DNA from 2 places in the Mesorhizobium sp. M0276 genome. Region 2 is predicted to be linked to the other one. Evidence: riboswitches for the same ligand, from Rfam matches in the RefSeq annotation. Region 2 holds a riboswitch; the other holds the start of a gene.
The links. Region 2 has a riboswitch for S-adenosylmethionine ahead of NKJ01_RS06665 (O-succinylhomoserine sulfhydrylase). Riboswitches for the same ligand answer to the same signal wherever they lie in the genome.
Positions count from the first base shown of each region.

Region 1: linked by a shared signal. The riboswitch ahead of metX (homoserine O-acetyltransferase MetX) and the one ahead of NKJ01_RS06665 (O-succinylhomoserine sulfhydrylase) in region 2 are both predicted to bind S-adenosylmethionine.

Region 1 covers NZ_JAMYSC010000011.1:74,232-82,697, forward strand. The annotation lists gene NKJ01_RS11070 (glycosyltransferase family 2 protein) at 1-458, opposite strand, end outside; gene NKJ01_RS11075 (Stf0 family sulfotransferase) at 614-1,444, opposite strand; gene metW (methionine biosynthesis protein MetW) at 1,393-2,007, opposite strand; gene metX (homoserine O-acetyltransferase MetX) at 2,066-3,235, opposite strand; SAM riboswitch at 3,348-3,425, opposite strand; gene hisC (histidinol-phosphate transaminase) at 3,563-4,672, shown strand; gene NKJ01_RS11095 (prephenate/arogenate dehydrogenase family protein) at 4,679-5,614, shown strand; gene NKJ01_RS11100 (sugar kinase) at 5,622-6,545, opposite strand; gene NKJ01_RS11105 (DUF2125 domain-containing protein) at 6,556-7,554, opposite strand; gene NKJ01_RS11110 (gamma-glutamylcyclotransferase) at 7,704-8,225, shown strand; gene NKJ01_RS11115 (aldo/keto reductase) at 8,346-8,466, shown strand, end outside.
Region 2 covers NZ_JAMYSC010000006.1:2,925-11,390, forward strand. The annotation lists gene mmsA (multiple monosaccharide ABC transporter ATP-binding protein) at 1-1,159, shown strand, start outside; gene mmsB (multiple monosaccharide ABC transporter permease) at 1,156-2,448, shown strand; gene araD1 (AraD1 family protein) at 2,652-3,644, shown strand; gene NKJ01_RS06655 (ABC transporter substrate-binding protein) at 3,807-4,580, opposite strand; gene NKJ01_RS06660 (2'-deoxycytidine 5'-triphosphate deaminase) at 4,680-5,774, opposite strand; SAM riboswitch at 5,857-5,934, shown strand; gene NKJ01_RS06665 (O-succinylhomoserine sulfhydrylase) at 5,992-7,179, shown strand; gene NKJ01_RS06670 (ceramide glucosyltransferase) at 7,194-8,345, opposite strand.

The DNA of each region.
Region 1 (8,466 bases), on a different contig from region 2:
AAGGCAAACGTTCTTGAAAAAAAATCATCGTGCGAAAGATATGTGTATCCATTTACACAAATAATTTTGGGGTCTTTGAATGGCTCGAGCAAACCCGTCAGCCAGCCTGGTTCCGGCACGACGTCGGAATCGATCAAGATGACGATATTTCCGTCAGCTGCCAGCATGCCCTTGTTCTTCAGGTCGTAGTATCGGCCTCCGGGGAAAGCTGTGAAGACCAGGTTGGAGACTTGACCCAACTGCGGTGCTTCAGCCGCGATTTTATGATGCAGCGCATCTGTTTCCGACTCTGCCGCGCCGTGAGAGATAACAACCGTCGGTCGCGCCAGGCCGCTCGCGGAAACTGCGGCGATTTCCCGCGCCAAAGCCTTCAGTCCAACGCCGATCTCGTCCCAGTCAATGGACTTGGCGTTTTCCATTTCCATGACGAGCGAGTATGTTGCGCGTTCTTCAACCATCCCGGCCCCAAATATCTATCGATAACCAGGGGGAATATAGTCGCCTCGTCGCGATGTAAAGGCAATCCGTGCTGATCAACCGGCAGCGTTTTCGCCATTGTCCGGCACAATCTGCGTATTGTCTTTGCGGTAAAATTGGGACTTCACGCCGCTTCTTAAAGAAGCCCCCGAATTCGATGACTGATGGTCTGGAATTTTGAGAGGGCAGAGTACTGCGACAGAAAGCGCTCCCTCCATTCCATATTGATTGTGTCTCTTTGAACCTCAAGGCTGGAATTGAGGGCCGACGCAGGTCCAAAAGTGATGTGGGTGCCGGCCAGATGCGCAATTTTCTCAAGGCAGGTCTGTGGGTTTGCCAAGACTTCCTCATACGTCAATGGCAGGAAGGGCAGTCCGTTCTTTGCAAGCCAGACATCCCACGCGAGATTTTCCAGTCCGATTTTCTTAAGCGATTCTGCGATGGCTGGGCCGTCGTAGCGTGGTGAATTCTGGCCTTTCTCGGTAGAGCGGAATCGTCCCGTTTGACGGGCGCGTGTCCAAGAGATCGCCTGGCCAAGAAGATCGCGGCGGGTCAAGCGGACGTAGCGCAGCGCTGGAAGGCTGGCCGGGAGGTCCACAGTCTTGGACACTTGCGAAAACTGGCTTGCAAATATTTTGACTGCGTAAATCCCCGAGGGGGTGCGTCCGTCCTTCAGTGCCCGTAAAACCTGAGCACGGGGATCTCGCGGATAATTGGGCAGTTCCAGAACGCGGCGGCCGCCGAACCACTCGAGAGGTTTGCCAAGTCCCGCACCTGCCATCAACTCGGCGAGATAGTTGCTGCCGCTCCGAGGTGACGTGCAGATCAGAATCCCGGCCTTTATCCCAGCCAGAACGTCCGGTGGAGTTTCAACGGGCAGAGGGCCTCTTCGAAAAAGATGCATGGCTAACACAGCTACCGCTTCAGCAAGAACACCGCCTGCTGGCCGAAGAAATTCCAGAACCACCACGGCATCGACAGACCTATCTTCTGGCCGTTGGCGTCGAGTGCCGTCGCCTTTTCCACTGTCGCACCGAGTTCGTCGCACAGATTGACGAAGTCGCGGATGGTGCAGAAATGGATATTGGGCGTGTCGTACCAGGAATAGGGCAGGTCCTTTGTCACCGGCATGCGACCCTGGATGAACAGCGACAGGCGCACCCGCCAATGGCCGAAATTGGGAAAGGATACGATGGCGCGGTTGCCGATCCTGAGCAGTTCGTCGAGCACCAGCTTCGGGTTGCGGGTGGCCTGCAGCGTCTGCGACAGGACGACGAAGTCAAAGCCCTTGTCGGGATAGAATTCGAGATCCTTGTCGGCATCGCCCTGGATGACCGAGAGGCCGCGCGCCACGCATTCGTTGACGCCGCGCTGCGACAGCTCCAACCCACGGCCGTCGACCTGCTTGGTGTCCTGCAGCAATTCGAGCAGCGAGCCGTCGCCCGAACCGACATCGAGCACGCGGGACTGCGGCGGGATGAGATTGGCGACGACCTCGAGGTCGACGCGCTGGTCGCGATTGACACTCATGATGCCGCCTCCTGCGTGGAGCATGATCCTGGACAGACCAGTCCGCAACTTTCCAGGGTCATGCGCTGAGCCCTCTCGCCCGGGCCGCCGAGCCGATGAAGCCGTTGATGGCGGCAAACAGTTCCGGCTCGTCCAGCAGGAAGGCATCGTGGCCGCGATCGGTCTCTATCTCGACGAAGGACACCGAGGCGCCGGCGGCGTTCAGCGCATGCACGATCGAGCGGCTCTCCTCGGTCGGAAACAGCCAGTCCGACGTGAAGGACACCAGGCAGAAGCGGGTTTTGGTACCGGCAAAAGCGTCGGCCAACCGGCCGCCATGGTCGGCTGCGAGGTCGAAATAGTCCATCGACCGGGTCATGTAGAGGTAGGAATTGGCGTCGAAGCGATCGACGAAGGTCATGCCCTGGTGGCGCAGATAGCTCTCGATCTGAAAGTCGGCGTCGAAGCCGAAGGTCAGCGCTTCGCGATCCTGCAGATTGCGGCCGAATTTCCGGTGCAGCGCGGCCTCCGACAGATAGGTGATGTGGGCGGCCATGCGCGCCACCGCCAAGCCTTTTTCCGGGCGTTTGCCGTGCTCGAAATATTTGCCGCCATGCCAGTCCGGATCGGCCATGACAGCTTGCCGGCCGACCTCGTGGAATGCGATGTTCTGCGAAGAATGGCGCGCGCCTGTGGCGATCGGCAGCGCCGAGAAGACGCGCTCCGGATAGCTCGACGCCCATTCCAGCACCTGCATGCCACCCATCGAGCCGCCGAGCACGCAGAACAGCTTTTCGATGCCGAAATGGTCGATCAGCATCTGCTGCGCGCGCACCATGTCACGGATGGTGATGATCGGCAGGTCGAGCCCATAGGGCTTGCCGGTGGCCGGATTGGTCGAGGCCGGGCCTGTGGAACCAAGACAACCACCGATGACGTTCGAGCAGATGACGAAGAAGCGGCTGGTGTCGATGATCTTGCCGGGGCCGATCAGCACTTCCCACCAACCCGGCTTGCCGGTCACCGGATTGGTGCTGGCGACGTGCTGGTCGCCGGTCAGGGCATGGCAGACGAGGATCGCGTTGGAGCGGGCGTCGTTCAGCGTGCCATAGGTCTGGTAGGCGATCTGGAACGGCGACAGCAGCGTGCCGGCGTCGAGCTTGAGCGGCTTGTCAGGCCCAAAACGCAAAACCGGGCTCGACGGCTGGTCGGCCTCGTTGTTGGTTTTGCGAGCACGCAGAGCGGCCATTGCATCCATCTCACACCTTGATCCCTGCACCGTGCTTTTCGAAAATCGACGCCGATGCGGTGTCCGGCCGGCGCGGGCAATAAAAAACCGGCATTGCAGTCGCAAAGCCGGTTACAGGATGCAAACGGCCCTTTAGCAAGTTGTTTAACGTGGCTGCAAGCCGACCGGCCAAATCACCACGGTAGTTCGTACCCCTTCTAGGGCTGCGGCAGGCCGGCGTCAACGGCCAGCCATTGTCCGGAGGCGGTCACCTCTCGACATTGCGGGCCACGGCTTGTATTTCCGCTGCGGCTTCCCTGAGGAAGCGTTCTCGACGGATTTTGCGACATGAGCCAGACACCGGACAAGGCACGTCCAACCCCGCGCGCGGGCATCATGGACATCGACGCCTATGTGCCGGGCAAGAGCACGGCGCCTACCGGCGTCGCCAAGGTCTACAAGCTTTCGTCGAACGAGAACCCGCTCGGTCCCTCGCCAAAAGCGATCGAAGCCGCGCGCGAGATTGCCGGAAAGCTCGACGTCTATCCCGACGGCACCGCCAGGCGGCTGCGCGAAGCGATCGCCGAAGTGCACGGTCTCAACCCGGCCAACATCATCTGCTCGAACGGTTCCGACGAGATCCTCGGCCTGCTGGCGCAGACTTATCTGTCGCCCGGCGACGAGGCTGTCATCACCGAACACGCCTTCATGGTCTACAAGATCTACATCCAGTCGGCGGGTGCCGTTCCGGTGACGATCAAGGAAAAAGAGGAGCGCGCCGACATCGACGCCATCCTGGCCGCCATCACGCCACGCACCAAAATCGTGTTCCTTGCCAATCCCAACAACCCGACCGGCACCTATGTGCCGTTCCAGGAGGTGCGCCGGCTGCATTCCGGTTTGCCAAGGCACGTGCTTCTGGTGCTCGACGCGGCCTATGCAGAATATGTCCGCCGCAACGATTACGAAGCCGGCATCGAGCTGGTCGGCAGCGCCGAGAATGTGGTGATGACCCGTACTTTCTCGAAGATCGGCCTTGGTGGGGCGCGGATCGGCTGGATGTACGCGCCGATGCACATCGTCGACGCGATCAACCGCGTGCGTGGCCCCTTCAACGTCAATGCAACGGCGATCGAGGCCGGCATCGCGGCGATCCGCGACCGCGCCCATGTCGAGCGCAGCGTCGCGCACAACGAGACCTGGCTGGCATGGTTGAGCGAGGAGTTCACCAAGCTTGGGCTGCGGGTGACGCCGAGCGTCGGCAATTTCGTCCTTGTGCATTTTCCCGAGGACAACAAGCATTCCGCAGCTGCGGCGGACGAGTATCTAACCGCGCGCGGCTATATATTGCGGCGGGTTTCCGGCTACGGCTTTCCCAACGCGCTGCGCATGACCGTCGGCACCGAAGAGGCCAATCGCGGCGTTGTCGCCGCACTCACGACATTCCTGAAAAGCTAGAACACCATGACATCACCGATGTTTGAAAAGATCGCGCTGGTCGGCATCGGCCTGATCGGCTCGTCGCTGGCCCGCGTCATCCGCCGCGAGGGGCTGGCTGGCCTCGTAGCCATCTCGACCCGCAGTGCCGCGACGCTGGCGCGAGCGAAAGAACTTGGGCTGGGTGATTCCTACACCACCGATGCGAGCGAAGCGGTCAGGGATGCCGATCTGGTCATCGTCTCGGTGCCGGTCGGCTCGTCCGGCGCGATCGCCGAGGAAATTGCGTCTTCATTGAAGTCGGGCGCGATCCTCACCGATGTCGGCTCGACCAAGGCATCTGTCATCGCGCAGATGCAGCCTTATGTGCCAGCCGGCGTCCACTTTATTCCCGGTCATCCGCTGGCGGGCACAGAGAAATCCGGCCCCGATGCCGGGTTTGCCGACCTATTCGACAATCGCTGGTGTATCTTCACGCCGCTGCCCGATACTGACCCGGACGCGCTGGAACGGCTGTCGGAATTCTGGCGCCGCTGCGGCGCCAACATCGACACGATGGATCCTCAGCATCACGACATGACGCTGGCCATCGTCTCGCATTTGCCGCACATCATCGCCTACAATATCGTTGGCACCGCCGATGATCTGCAGTCGGTAACCAAGTCCGAGGTGATCAAGTATTCAGCTTCGGGCTTCCGCGACTTCACCCGCCTTGCCGCTTCCGACCCGACCATGTGGCGGGACGTGTGCCTGCACAACAAGGATGCAATCCTCGAAATGCTGGCGCGGTTCTCGGAAGACCTGGCGTCGTTGCAACGCGCGATTCGCTGGGGTGACGGCGAAAAACTCTTCGACCTGTTCACCCGCACCCGGGCCGTGCGCCGCTCGATCATCGAGGCCGGCCAGGACATCGACGTGCCCGATTTTGGCCGCCAGGCGGTCGAACACCCGGCCAAGACTTAAATTTGTTTCAGGCCGGCCAGCTCGCCGCAACCATCGCCAGCGTCTCGGCTCTATTCGGTGCCCCAAGCCTGCCGCCGAAGCGCAGGCATTTGAGCGCGGCGGCCGCACTGGCAAAGCGCAAAGTATGCTCGACGGGCATGGCTTCCGCCAGGCCGACGGCGAAGGCGCCGTGAAAGACGTCGCCGGCGGCCAATGTGTCGACCGCTTTGATTCTCGGCGCCGCGACATGACGCACACAGCCTGCGGAACGGTCGTGCCACCAACTCCCCGCCGCGCCGCCAGTCACCGCGACAAAGGCGTCGGTGTGGCTGGCGAGATCGGCGCAAGCCGTTTCCGGGTCGAGCGCCTGGCCGCAGACAATGCGCGCCGCCGGCTCCGAAGCGACGATATGCGTGGCGAGCGGCAACAGCTGTTCCAGGACCTCCAGCGGCGCGGTGTCGGCATCGAGGATCGCCGGCCGGCCGACGGCGCGCGCTGCGTTGAGGGCAAGTGCTGCCGCGCCCGGCCAGCGGACATCGACCAAAACGGCGTCGAATGCCATGAGGTCGGCGACCGGCAAGGCTTCGGGATCGGCTTGGGCACGCCCGTCATAGAACGGCACGATGATGCGCTCACCATGCGCATCGACCAGGATCGAGGCCAGCGCCGAGCGAGCGCCCCCGACGCGGCGGACATAGGCGCAATCGACACCTTCGGCTTCGATCGCGGCAACGAGATGGTCGCCGACGGGATCGTCACCCGCACTAGCCCACAGCGACACCTCGGCGCCCAAGCGGTGCGCGGCGCAGGCAGCACTGGTGGCCATGCCCGAGGCGATCTGGACGCCGTCGGAGGCGATGAACTTGCCTTGATGCAGCGGCAGTGTCTCGACACGCAGGATGGTGTCCAGCGTCAGCGCGCCGACGCTAAGAAGTTTTGCCGGTCTGTTCATACAGGGACGCTTAATCGAGTGGCTTGATCTTGCCCAGCGGGATGAAGCCGAGCGAGGCCTTGCCCTTGACCACCGTCAGCAGCATCGATGGCTCGTTGCCGAGCACCGTCAGGGCAGAAAAGCCCTGCTCGATCTGGCTTTTCTGCTCGGGTATGGCGGCGCCGAGGATGGCGGCAACCGCTTTCGGGTCCTTCAGCCTGATCATCAGATCGGCGTTGACCAGGCCCTCGGCATCGACCGAAAGCGGTCCTGAAACGGTGATGCGCGCCGTGCCCGACGACAGGTAGAGGTTGCGGATTTCGATTGCCTGGCCGCGCAGGCTTTTCAGCTGCGTGCCGATCAGTGCTACGCCGTTCTTCAGCGTCGCGTCGCCGCTGGCATCGAGCGCCGGCAGCACGCGCCCGCCGATCGCGCCGGGGTCGATCTCGAGATCGCCGAAACTGCCGAGATAGTCGATGTCCGCCCCATTCGGCTGCAGTTGGCCAGCCGCCTTGCCGGCGCTGAACAATTGCACCGGATCGGAATCGTCGGCCGGATCGGTCTGGCCGGACAGGCCCTCCGCCTCCAGAGCAATCCGCTGCGGTAGCGGCCACCACAATTTGACGTTGGCCTGCAGATTGTCCCAGTCGATCCACAGCGGCGCCATGCCTGGCACGGAAGTCCTGAGCGGGCCGCGCAGATTGGCAACCGGTGACAGAGGCTGGATGATCTGGGCGGCTGCGTTGAAACTGCCGGCCGAAGCGGCGACGTTCCTGGCATCGTCCTCGTAAGCCAAATTGTCGCAAGAGACCGTAAAGCTCAGGGGATAGCCGCTGACCTGGAGGTTGGCGCAGCCGGCTTCGACGCCAGTTTTGTTCAGCGTGGCAACCGCCTTGTCGGCCTCGCTCCTTACCCGGTTGGCCAGATAGAACCAGCCGCCGCTGTAGATGGCAAACAGCACCACGACGAAGGCGGCAAGCCAGATCAGGCGGCGAAGGTTACTCGGCTGGCGTTCGTCACTTGACGTCATGCTTTGGCTCTCGTTAACGCATGGGTGTTGCGGACGGACAGTCGATCCCGCCGACAATAGGTAGACAGAGACGAATAGGTAGACGGGACAGGCTAAAAAACTCCGGTCCCGGTACGGTGTTGGCATTCTTTGCAATCAGGCGCGGCGATATGGGCGATTTTTGGGTGTTTGGCTATGGTTCGTTGATCTGGCGGCCGGGTTTCGCGCATGTCGAGACACAGCGCGCCCGCCTGCATGGGTATCGCCGGTCGCTCTGCGTCTATTCCTTCGTGCATCGCGGCACGCGTGAACGGCCGGGGCTGGTGCTCGGCCTCGACCGTGGCGGCTCCTGCGTCGGCCTGGCGTTCCGTGTTCCCGGCGACTTGCGCGACGAGGTCATCACCTATCTGCGCGACCGCGAGCTGGTCACCAATGTCTATCTCGAGCGCTTGCTCAAGATTCGTCTCGACGGGGGCCGGACTGTCGAGGCGGTGGCCTATATCGTCGACCGCCAGCACGAGCAGTATGCCGGCGCGCTCGACGCGGCGGAGGCGGCGGCCATGGTGCGTGGCGCGGTCGGCCAGTCCGGCGTCAACGAGGATTATGTGCTCAGCACACTGGAGCATCTCGAGGCGCTAGGCATTCGCGACCATTGGCTGGAGGAAGTCGCCAGGCGGGTCGCGCCTTTGTGAAGCTGGCTCTGCGGAAAAAGGCGGCCAGGCCTTTGACCTCGATCGGCCAAGACCTAGCTTAGGCTCCGAACCTCAGCCCGCGGGCAGCATTCGCCCGCCCAATCATTCCGGAGATACGCCTTGCAGAAACGCCGTCTCGGTCGTACCGATCTTTCCATCGCACCGCTGGTTCTGGGCGGCAATGTCTTCGGCTGGACCGCCGACGAGAAAACCTCGTTCGACCTGCTCGACCGCTTCATCG
Region 2 (8,466 bases):
CGCCCTGTTGAAGAAAGTGGGCCTCAAGGAGGACCCCAAGACGCTGATCACCAATATCGGTGTCGGCAAGCAGCAGCTGGTCGAGATCGCCAAGGCGCTGAGCAAGGAAGTCAAGCTGCTGATCCTCGACGAGCCGACGGCATCGCTCAGCGAAAAGGATAGCCAGGCGCTGCTTGACCTTCTGCTCGAATTCAAACGGCAAGGCATGACCTCGATCCTGATCTCGCACAAGCTCAACGAGGTGAACCGGGTGGCCGACAAGGTCACCGTCATCCGCGACGGGCGTACCATCGAGACGCTGGCCAAGAAGGACATCTCGGAAGACCGCATCATCACCTCGATGGTCGGCCGCTCGCTCGACGACCGCTATCCGCCGCGCGAGCCTGACATCGGCGAGGTCGTGTTCGAAGTGAAAAACTGGTCGGTCTATCATCCGCTCCACGCCGACCGGCAGGTGATCAAGGGCATCGACATCAATGTGCGCAAGGGCGAAGTGGTAGGCATTGCCGGATTGATGGGCGCCGGCCGCACTGAATTCGCGATGAGCTTGTTCGGCCGCTCCTATGGCCGCCATATCACCGGCGAAGTGCTGCTCAAGGGCAAGCCGATCGATGTTTCCTCGGTGAGCAGGGCAGTCGAACACGGCATTGCCTACGTCACCGAGGACCGCAAGACCTACGGTCTCAACCTCATCGACCATATCAAGCACAACATCACTCTGGCCAATCTCGGCGGCGTGTCGCGCCATGGCGTGATCGATGACCTGGGCGAGCTCTCCGTCGCCAACGACTATCGCGGGAAGACCAATATCCGCGCTTCCAGCGTCTATCAGATGACCGGCAATCTGTCCGGCGGCAACCAGCAGAAGGTGGTCCTGTCGAAATGGCTGTTCGCCGACCCGGACGTGCTGATTCTCGACGAGCCGACGCGCGGCATCGATGTCGGCGCCAAATATGAAATCTACACGATCATCGCCCGCCTCGCCGCCGAAGGTAAGGCGATCGTGGTCATCTCGTCGGAAATGCCAGAACTGCTCGGCATCACCGACCGCATCTACGTCATGAACGAAGGCCGCATCGTCGGCGAAATGCCCGCGGTTGACGCCAGCCAAGAAAAAATAATGCGCGCCATCGTTCGGGGAGAAGGAAAAGCAGCATGAGTACAGAAAGCGCCCCCGCCCCGCAGAGCAGCGTTGCCGAAGACGTGCAGCAGCGCCCCCGTATCGCCGTCTCGGCGCTGACGTCGAACCTGCGCGAATATGGCCTGATACTGGCGCTGATCGCCATCATGGTGTTCTTCCAGTTCACCACCTCCGGAACGCTGTTCAAGCCTGTGAACCTCAGCAATCTGGTGCAGCAGAACTCGTTCATCATCGTGATGGCGCTGGGCATGCTGCTGGTGATCGTCTCCGGCCACATCGATCTCAGCGTCGGCTCCGTCGCCGGCTTCATCGGCGCACTGGCGGCGATGATGATGGTCATCTGGCCGCTCGGCCCATTGAGCAATCCGCTGGTGGTGTCGATCATCTGCCTCATCGTGGGTGGCGCGATCGGCGCGGCGCAAGGCTACTGGATCGCCTATCACCGAATACCGAGCTTTATCGTCACGCTGGCCGGCATGCTGATCTTCCGCGGCATCTGCCAGGCGCTGCTGGGCGGCGGATCCTCGGTGGGACCGCTTCCCGACGGCTTCAAGGCCCTCAGCTCCGGCTTTATCCCGGATGTCATCGGGCCACTGACGCTTATCCCGCCGACGGTGAACGCGGCCGGCAAGACCATCATAGGCAGCGGACTGACGCTGCACATGACGACGATCGTGCTGGGCCTGATCGCTGTGCTGGCCTACGCCTATTTCGGGCTGAGCACACGACGCAAACGCGAACGCCATGGCTATGAGGCCGAGCCCTTTCCCCTGTTCGTCATCAAGACGCTGGTTGGCAGCGCGCTGGCACTGTTCCTGGTCTACCAGTTCGCCAGCTACAGGGGCCTGCCGGTGGTGCTGCTCGTCATGGGCGTGCTGATCTCGCTGTTCGTCTTCGTCACCAAGCGCATGACCATCGGCCGCCGCATCTATGCAATGGGCGGCAACGCCAAGGCGGCGCAGCTGTCGGGTATCAAGACAGAGCGGCTCACGCTTATGGTGTTCGTCAATATGGGCGTGCTGTCTGCGCTTGGCGGCCTGATCATAGCGGCGCGGCTGGGACAAGCTGTGCCGGCGGCCGGCCTCGGCAGCGAGCTCGACGTGATTGCGGCCGTGTTCATCGGCGGCGCCTCGGCGATGGGCGGTGTCGGTCAGGTCATCGGCGCGGTTGTCGGCGGTTTCATCATGGGCGTGATGAACAACGGCATGTCGATCATGGGCGTCAATGTCGACTGGCAGCAGGTGGTCAAAGGCCTGGTGCTGCTCGGCGCCGTGATCTTCGACGTCTACAACAAGAACAAGGCTTGAACAGGTTTTAGGCGAGGCAAGCAGGAGGCATACGATCGCGGCGCTGCCGGTAAACCTGCCGGCGGAAAGAAGTCCCTCAAGGACCAGGCCCGCGAGCGCAATCCGGACGAAGAGTTCAACCCGTGGCGCGGCGAGGTCCGCGCCGCGCAGGTTAAGGTTTGCCAAATGGCAGCCGGGCCAAGACAAATGAGAGAGGATCCATCATGCTGATCTCCCAGATTCTCGATGACGCCGAGACCATCCGTGTCGTTGCCCGCAACGGCGGCAAGACCCGGATCATCAATGGCGCCCGCAGCGTGTACTCGCTGGCGATGGAGGCCGCCCGCACCGGCGTCGGCCTCGTCGCGCTGATCGAGCGCAAGGGGCTTGGCGAGACGGTCGACCTCGAGGCCGCCTATAAGAAGGGCCGGCTGCTGTCGCCGATCAACCATCCAGACCCGGCGCATCTGCACCTGACCGGCACCGGGCTTACGCATCTGGGTTCGGCCGCGACGCGCGATTCCATGCACAAGAAGCTCAGCGCCGACGGCGAGGAGCAGCTGACCGATTCCATGAAGATGTTCCGCATGGGGCTGGACGGCGGCAAGCCCGCGAAAGGCCAGATCGGCGTGCAGCCGGAATGGTTCTACAAGGGCAACGGCACGATGGCGGTGGCGCCAGGCGCGGCGCTCCTGTCACCGGCCTTCGCCAACGACGCCGGCGAAGAGCCTGAGGTGGCCGGCATCTACGTCATCGGCGATGACGGCGCGCCCTTCCGCGTTGGCTTCACGCTGTCGAACGAGTTTTCCGACCACGTCACCGAGCGCGTGAACTATCTCTTTCTCGCCCATTCCAAGCTGCGCAACGCTTCGTTCGGCCCTGAGATCCTGATCGGCGACCTGCCGTCTGACATCCGCGGCACCTCGCGCATCGTGCGCGACACCGAGGTGCTGTGGGAAAAGCCGTTCCTGTCCGGCGAAGCGAACATGTCCCACACCATCGCCAATCTCGAACATCACCACTTCAAATATGCCGCCTTCCGCCAACCAGGCGACGTGCATGTGCACATGTTCGGCACGGCGACACTGTCCTTCGCCGACGGCATCAAGACCGAGCCAGGCGACGTGTTCGAGATCGAGGCCAGTGATTTCGGCCTGCCGCTGCGCAATCCGCTCGAGATCGAACAGCCGGTGAAGGTGGCGGTAAAGGCGCTTTGAAAGGGTGATCTCCCCCTCGTGGGGAGATGTCGCCAAAGGCGACAGAGGGGGGTGCCTCGCGTAAAGCGCCAACCTCCATCTGTCGCAAGAAGGTTGCATCCGGTCGAGCCGACCCCCTCTGGCCTGCCGGCCATCTCCCCCTCAAGTGGGGAGATTGCTGCTTCAATAGATATCGAAGTCGAAATACTTGGCCTGGATCTTCTTGTAGGTGCCATCGGCGACAATCGCGTCGATGGCAGCATTGAGCTTGTCGCGCAGTGCCGTGTCTTCCAGGCGGACGGCAATGCCGGCTTGTGTCTCCGTGCCCTTGACGTCGCCGACCAGCTTGCAGCAGCCCTCGCTTGCCTTCTTCAGCCAGTCCATCAGCACGAACTTGTCCGAGATCACGGCGTCAAGCCGGCCGTTGGTCAGGTCGGTGATCGCTTCTTCCTGGGTCGGGTAGAGTTTGGCCTCGGCGCCCGCTTTGCCATAGGTATTCTGGGCATAGTCGGCCTGCGTGGTCGAGGCCTGGGCGCCGACTGTCTTGCCTGCAAGGGCCGCCGGTTCGGTCGAGGTGAGGTCGCTGTCCTTCGGCGCCACCAGGGCGAGCGGTGTCGTGTAGTATTTGTTGGTGAAGGAGACCTGCTTCTTGCGCTCCTCGGTGATGCTCATCGAGGCGATAATGGCGTCGAACTTCTTCGCTTGCAGGGCTGGAATGATGCCATCCCAGTCCTGGGTGACGATTTCGCACTCGACCTTCATCTGCGCACACAGCGCGTTGGCGATGTCGATATCGAAGCCTTCGACTTTGCCATCCGAGGTGATGGTGTTGAATGGCGGATAGGCGCCCTCGGTGCCGATCTTGATTTTCTCAGCTGCCTGCACCGACAGAGAGCCAGCCGCCATCACCAGCATGGCAGCGCCTGCTGCCGATATGATCCATTTCGAAATCTGCATTTTCTTGGTTCCCCTTGAACGCCGCCAGCTTGACGACCAGAAAGGCAGCCAAGCATGGCGAGGCAGCCCAGGCAAGTATTTTGCCTGCGGGTAATCGGCTCAGCGCGCGGGGCGGAAATGCTTGGACAGCTTCAAACCCTGCGCCTGGTAGTTGGAGCCGAGATCGGTGCCATAGAGCGCCTGCGGCCGCTTCAGCATGTGCTCGTAGACCAGCCGGCCGACGATCTGGCCATGGTCGAGGATGAACGGCACTTCGTGGCTGCGCACTTCCAGCACCGCCCGGCTGCCGGTGCCACCGGACGCCGAATGGCCGAAGCCCGGATCGAAGAAGCCGGCGTAGTGGACGCGGAATTCGCCGACCAGCGGATCGAAGGGCGTCATCTCGGCGGCGTAGAGCGGTGGCACATGCACCGCTTCCTGGCTCACAAGAATGTAGAATTCATCGGGGTCGAGCACCAGTTCGCCAGCGCCGCTCTTGTGGATCGGCTCCCAGAAGTCGACGACTTCCTGCGCAGCGCGCTTGTCGACATCGACGAGACCGGTGTGATGCTTGCCGCGGTAGCCGACCAGACCGCTTTGATCACCGTTGAGGTCGATCGACAGCGCGATGCCGCCGCCGGAGATGTTGGGCGGCTCGGTGGCAACCAAGATCTGCGCGCGATGCAACTGGTGCAGTTCGGCTTCCGACAGCAGCGCATTGCCGGTGCGGAAGCGTATCTGCGACAGGCGCGAACCGGTGCGCGCGACGATCGGGAAGGTGCGCGGGCTGACCTCCAGATAGAGCGGCCCGTGATAGCCTGCGGCGATCTTGTCGAACTCGTGGCCGCGATCGGTCATGACGCGGGTGAAGATGTCGAGCCGCCCGGTCGAACTCTTGGGATTGGCCGAAGCCGAAATGTTCGCCGGCAATGCCAGGCTTTCAAGCAAGGGCACGATATAGACGCAGCCTGTCTCCAGCACCGCGCCCTCGGCCAGGTCGATCTCGTGCAGCTGCAGCCGGTCGAGCTTTTCCGAAACCTTGTGGTTGGGACCCGGCAGGAAGGAGGCACGCACCCGCCAGGCCTTGTCGCCGAGCCGGAGATCAAGACTGGCCGGCTGGATCTGGTCGGCATCGAGCGCACGCGCCGACTTCAGCGCGCCGGACTGGAAGAGCGCCGAAATGTCCTGATCGGGAAGAATGCCTGTTTGCCGCAAAGCTGACTCCGCTGCAACGCCGCTGGTACAAACCTCTTAATCAAGCCGGCAATTGACGCAAGCGTGGCGCGGGTCTAAAGGGTCGTTATCCCGTGGTGATTTGGCCGGTCGGCTTGCAGCCACGTTAAACAAGTCGCTAAAGGACCGTCGGGCCGCAAGGCCGTATGGACCGGTTGCGACTTTCGCGGCCGGTTTTTTTGTGTCTGGAAGAAGAGCGATGAGCACCAACAAGCGCAACTGGAAGCCTCAAACGGCACTCGTTCACAGCGGAACGCTGCGTTCCGGTTTCGGCGAAACGTCGGAAGCGATTTACCTCACCCAGGGCTACGTCTACGAAACGGCGCAGGCCGCCGAAGCCCGTTTCAAGGGTGAGGAGCCGGGCTTCATCTATTCGCGCTACGCCAATCCGACCGTCGACATGTTCGAAAGGCGCATGTGCGCGCTCGAGGGTGCCGAGGACGCCCGCGCCACCGCCTCCGGTATGGCTGCGGTAACGGCAGCGCTTCTGTGCAGCGCCAAGGCCGGCGACCATATCGTGGCGGCCCGTGCACTGTTCGGCTCCTGCCGGTGGGTGGTCGAGACGCTGGCGCCAAGATACGGCATCGAGGCGACGCTGGTCGACGGCACCGACGTCGCCAATTGGGAAAAGGCGGTCAAGCCGAACACCAAGCTGTTCTTTCTGGAGAGCCCGACCAACCCGACGCTGGAAGTGGTCGATATCGCCGCGGTTGCCTCGCTCGCCAATTCCATCGGCGCCAGGCTGGTCGTCGACAACGTCTTTGCCACACCCTTGCAACAGAAGCCCTTGCAACTCGGCGCCCACATCGTCGTCTATTCGGCGACCAAGCACATTGACGGCCAGGGGCGCTGTCTCGGCGGCGTCATCCTGTCGGACAAGAAGTGGATCGACGAGAACCTGCATGATTATTTCCGCCACACCGGGCCCAGCCTGTCGCCCTTCAACGCCTGGACGCTGCTGAAGGGGCTGGAGACGCTGCCGCTGCGCGTGCGCCAGCAGACGGAAAGCGCCGGCAAGATCGCGGATTTCCTGGCCGAGCGGCCGGAAATCGCCCGCGTCATCTATCCCGGCCGCGCCGACCACCCGCAGGCTGATGTCGTAAAGAAGCAGATGTCGGGCGGCTCGACGCTGATCTGCCTGGATGTCAAAGGCGGCAAGCAGGCGGCCTTCGCCTTGCAGAACGCGCTCGACATCGTGCTGATCTCCAACAATCTCGGCGATGCCAAGAGCCTGATCACCCATCCGGCGACGACAACTCACAAGAACCTGAGCGATGAGGCGCGCGCCGAACTCGGCATCGGACCGGGCACGCTCAGACTGTCGGTTGGCCTGGAAGACACCGAAGATCTGCTTGAGGATATCGCGCAGGCGCTGAAGGCCAAATAGCAAGCCTTTACCTTTCAGGCGCCGGATGGCGTCTCTTCCAGCTTGGCCGCCTTGGTGCCGATGGTCATCGCGTTGCCGCGCCACTCGACGGCACCGCCGAGCCAGCCGCGCGCCCACATCGCCGGCAGGATCAGGTCGCGCGTTACCATAGCTGCGACCAGGCGTGGCGACAGGTACCAGCCCTTCGACCGGGCGAGGACGCACTCGGGAAGATAGAAGGCGGCCAGCACGGCAATGGCGGTTGCCCAGGGGCTGATGCCGGCGCTTGCCGCCGCAATCAGCGCCAGCACCAGCGGCACCACCGCGCCAGTCAGGATTTCAGGCGCGAAGAACAGCGGAAAGGTGACGCGGCGCAGGCGCGCCCAACGGGCCTGGCGCGACCAGATCTCGCCAAATGTGCGCCGGCCGAGCGGCTGCTCGAAAGGCGCGGCGACGAGATTGACGCGCAGGCCGAGGCCATTGACCAGCTTGGTCGCGGCGGCGTCCTCGGCGATCTCGGCGGCCAGCGCGCGAATGCCGCCATTGGCATCGAGGATCGGCTTGTTCCAGAGCATGCTCTTGCCTTGGGCAAAGCCAAGGCCAAGCGCCTCGCCCGCATATTGCCAGCGCGCCTGCAGCGTGTTGAGGAAAGCGCATTCGACTTCAGCCCAGAAGCCGGCCGGTCGCGAGCCGATTGGCGTCGAGCAGACAAGGCCGGTATTGGGTCGCCATGCAGCCATCAGGTGCTGGACGTAGTCTCTCGGCATCAGCACGTTGGAATCGGCCAGGACAACCCAGTCGTGCCGCGCCGCTTCCCAGCCCTTGACGCAATTGTTGAGCTTCGGATTGGCGCTGATACGGTCGTCGCCGACCAGCAGCCGGGCCGGCACCTTGGGAAACCGGGCAATCGCCCTGTTTATCAGCCTGACCACTGGATCGTCGGCATGGGCAACACAGAAGATCAGCTCGTAACGCGGCCAGTTGAGCGAGAAGGCGCGCTCCAGCGTCTCGAGCGTGAACGGCTCAACGCCACGCGACGGCACGACGATCGACACCGGCCGCGGCTTGCCGGCCGGCGGCGCCATAGCGCGGCGCCGTTTCAGACGCGAAGCCGCAAGCACGATGCTGGCGAGATTTGAGAGGATGAGAGCAATTGAAAGCGTGGCGACTACGAGAGTGAGTTCCATCGAGATCCGGTAACTCCAGGAAAGCCGCCCACCAGAACAATCTAGGGGCATGACGACAGATCTCAACAGTTCGACGGAGCGCCCGAGTCGCGCAGCATTGATCGGCACACACCATCATTGA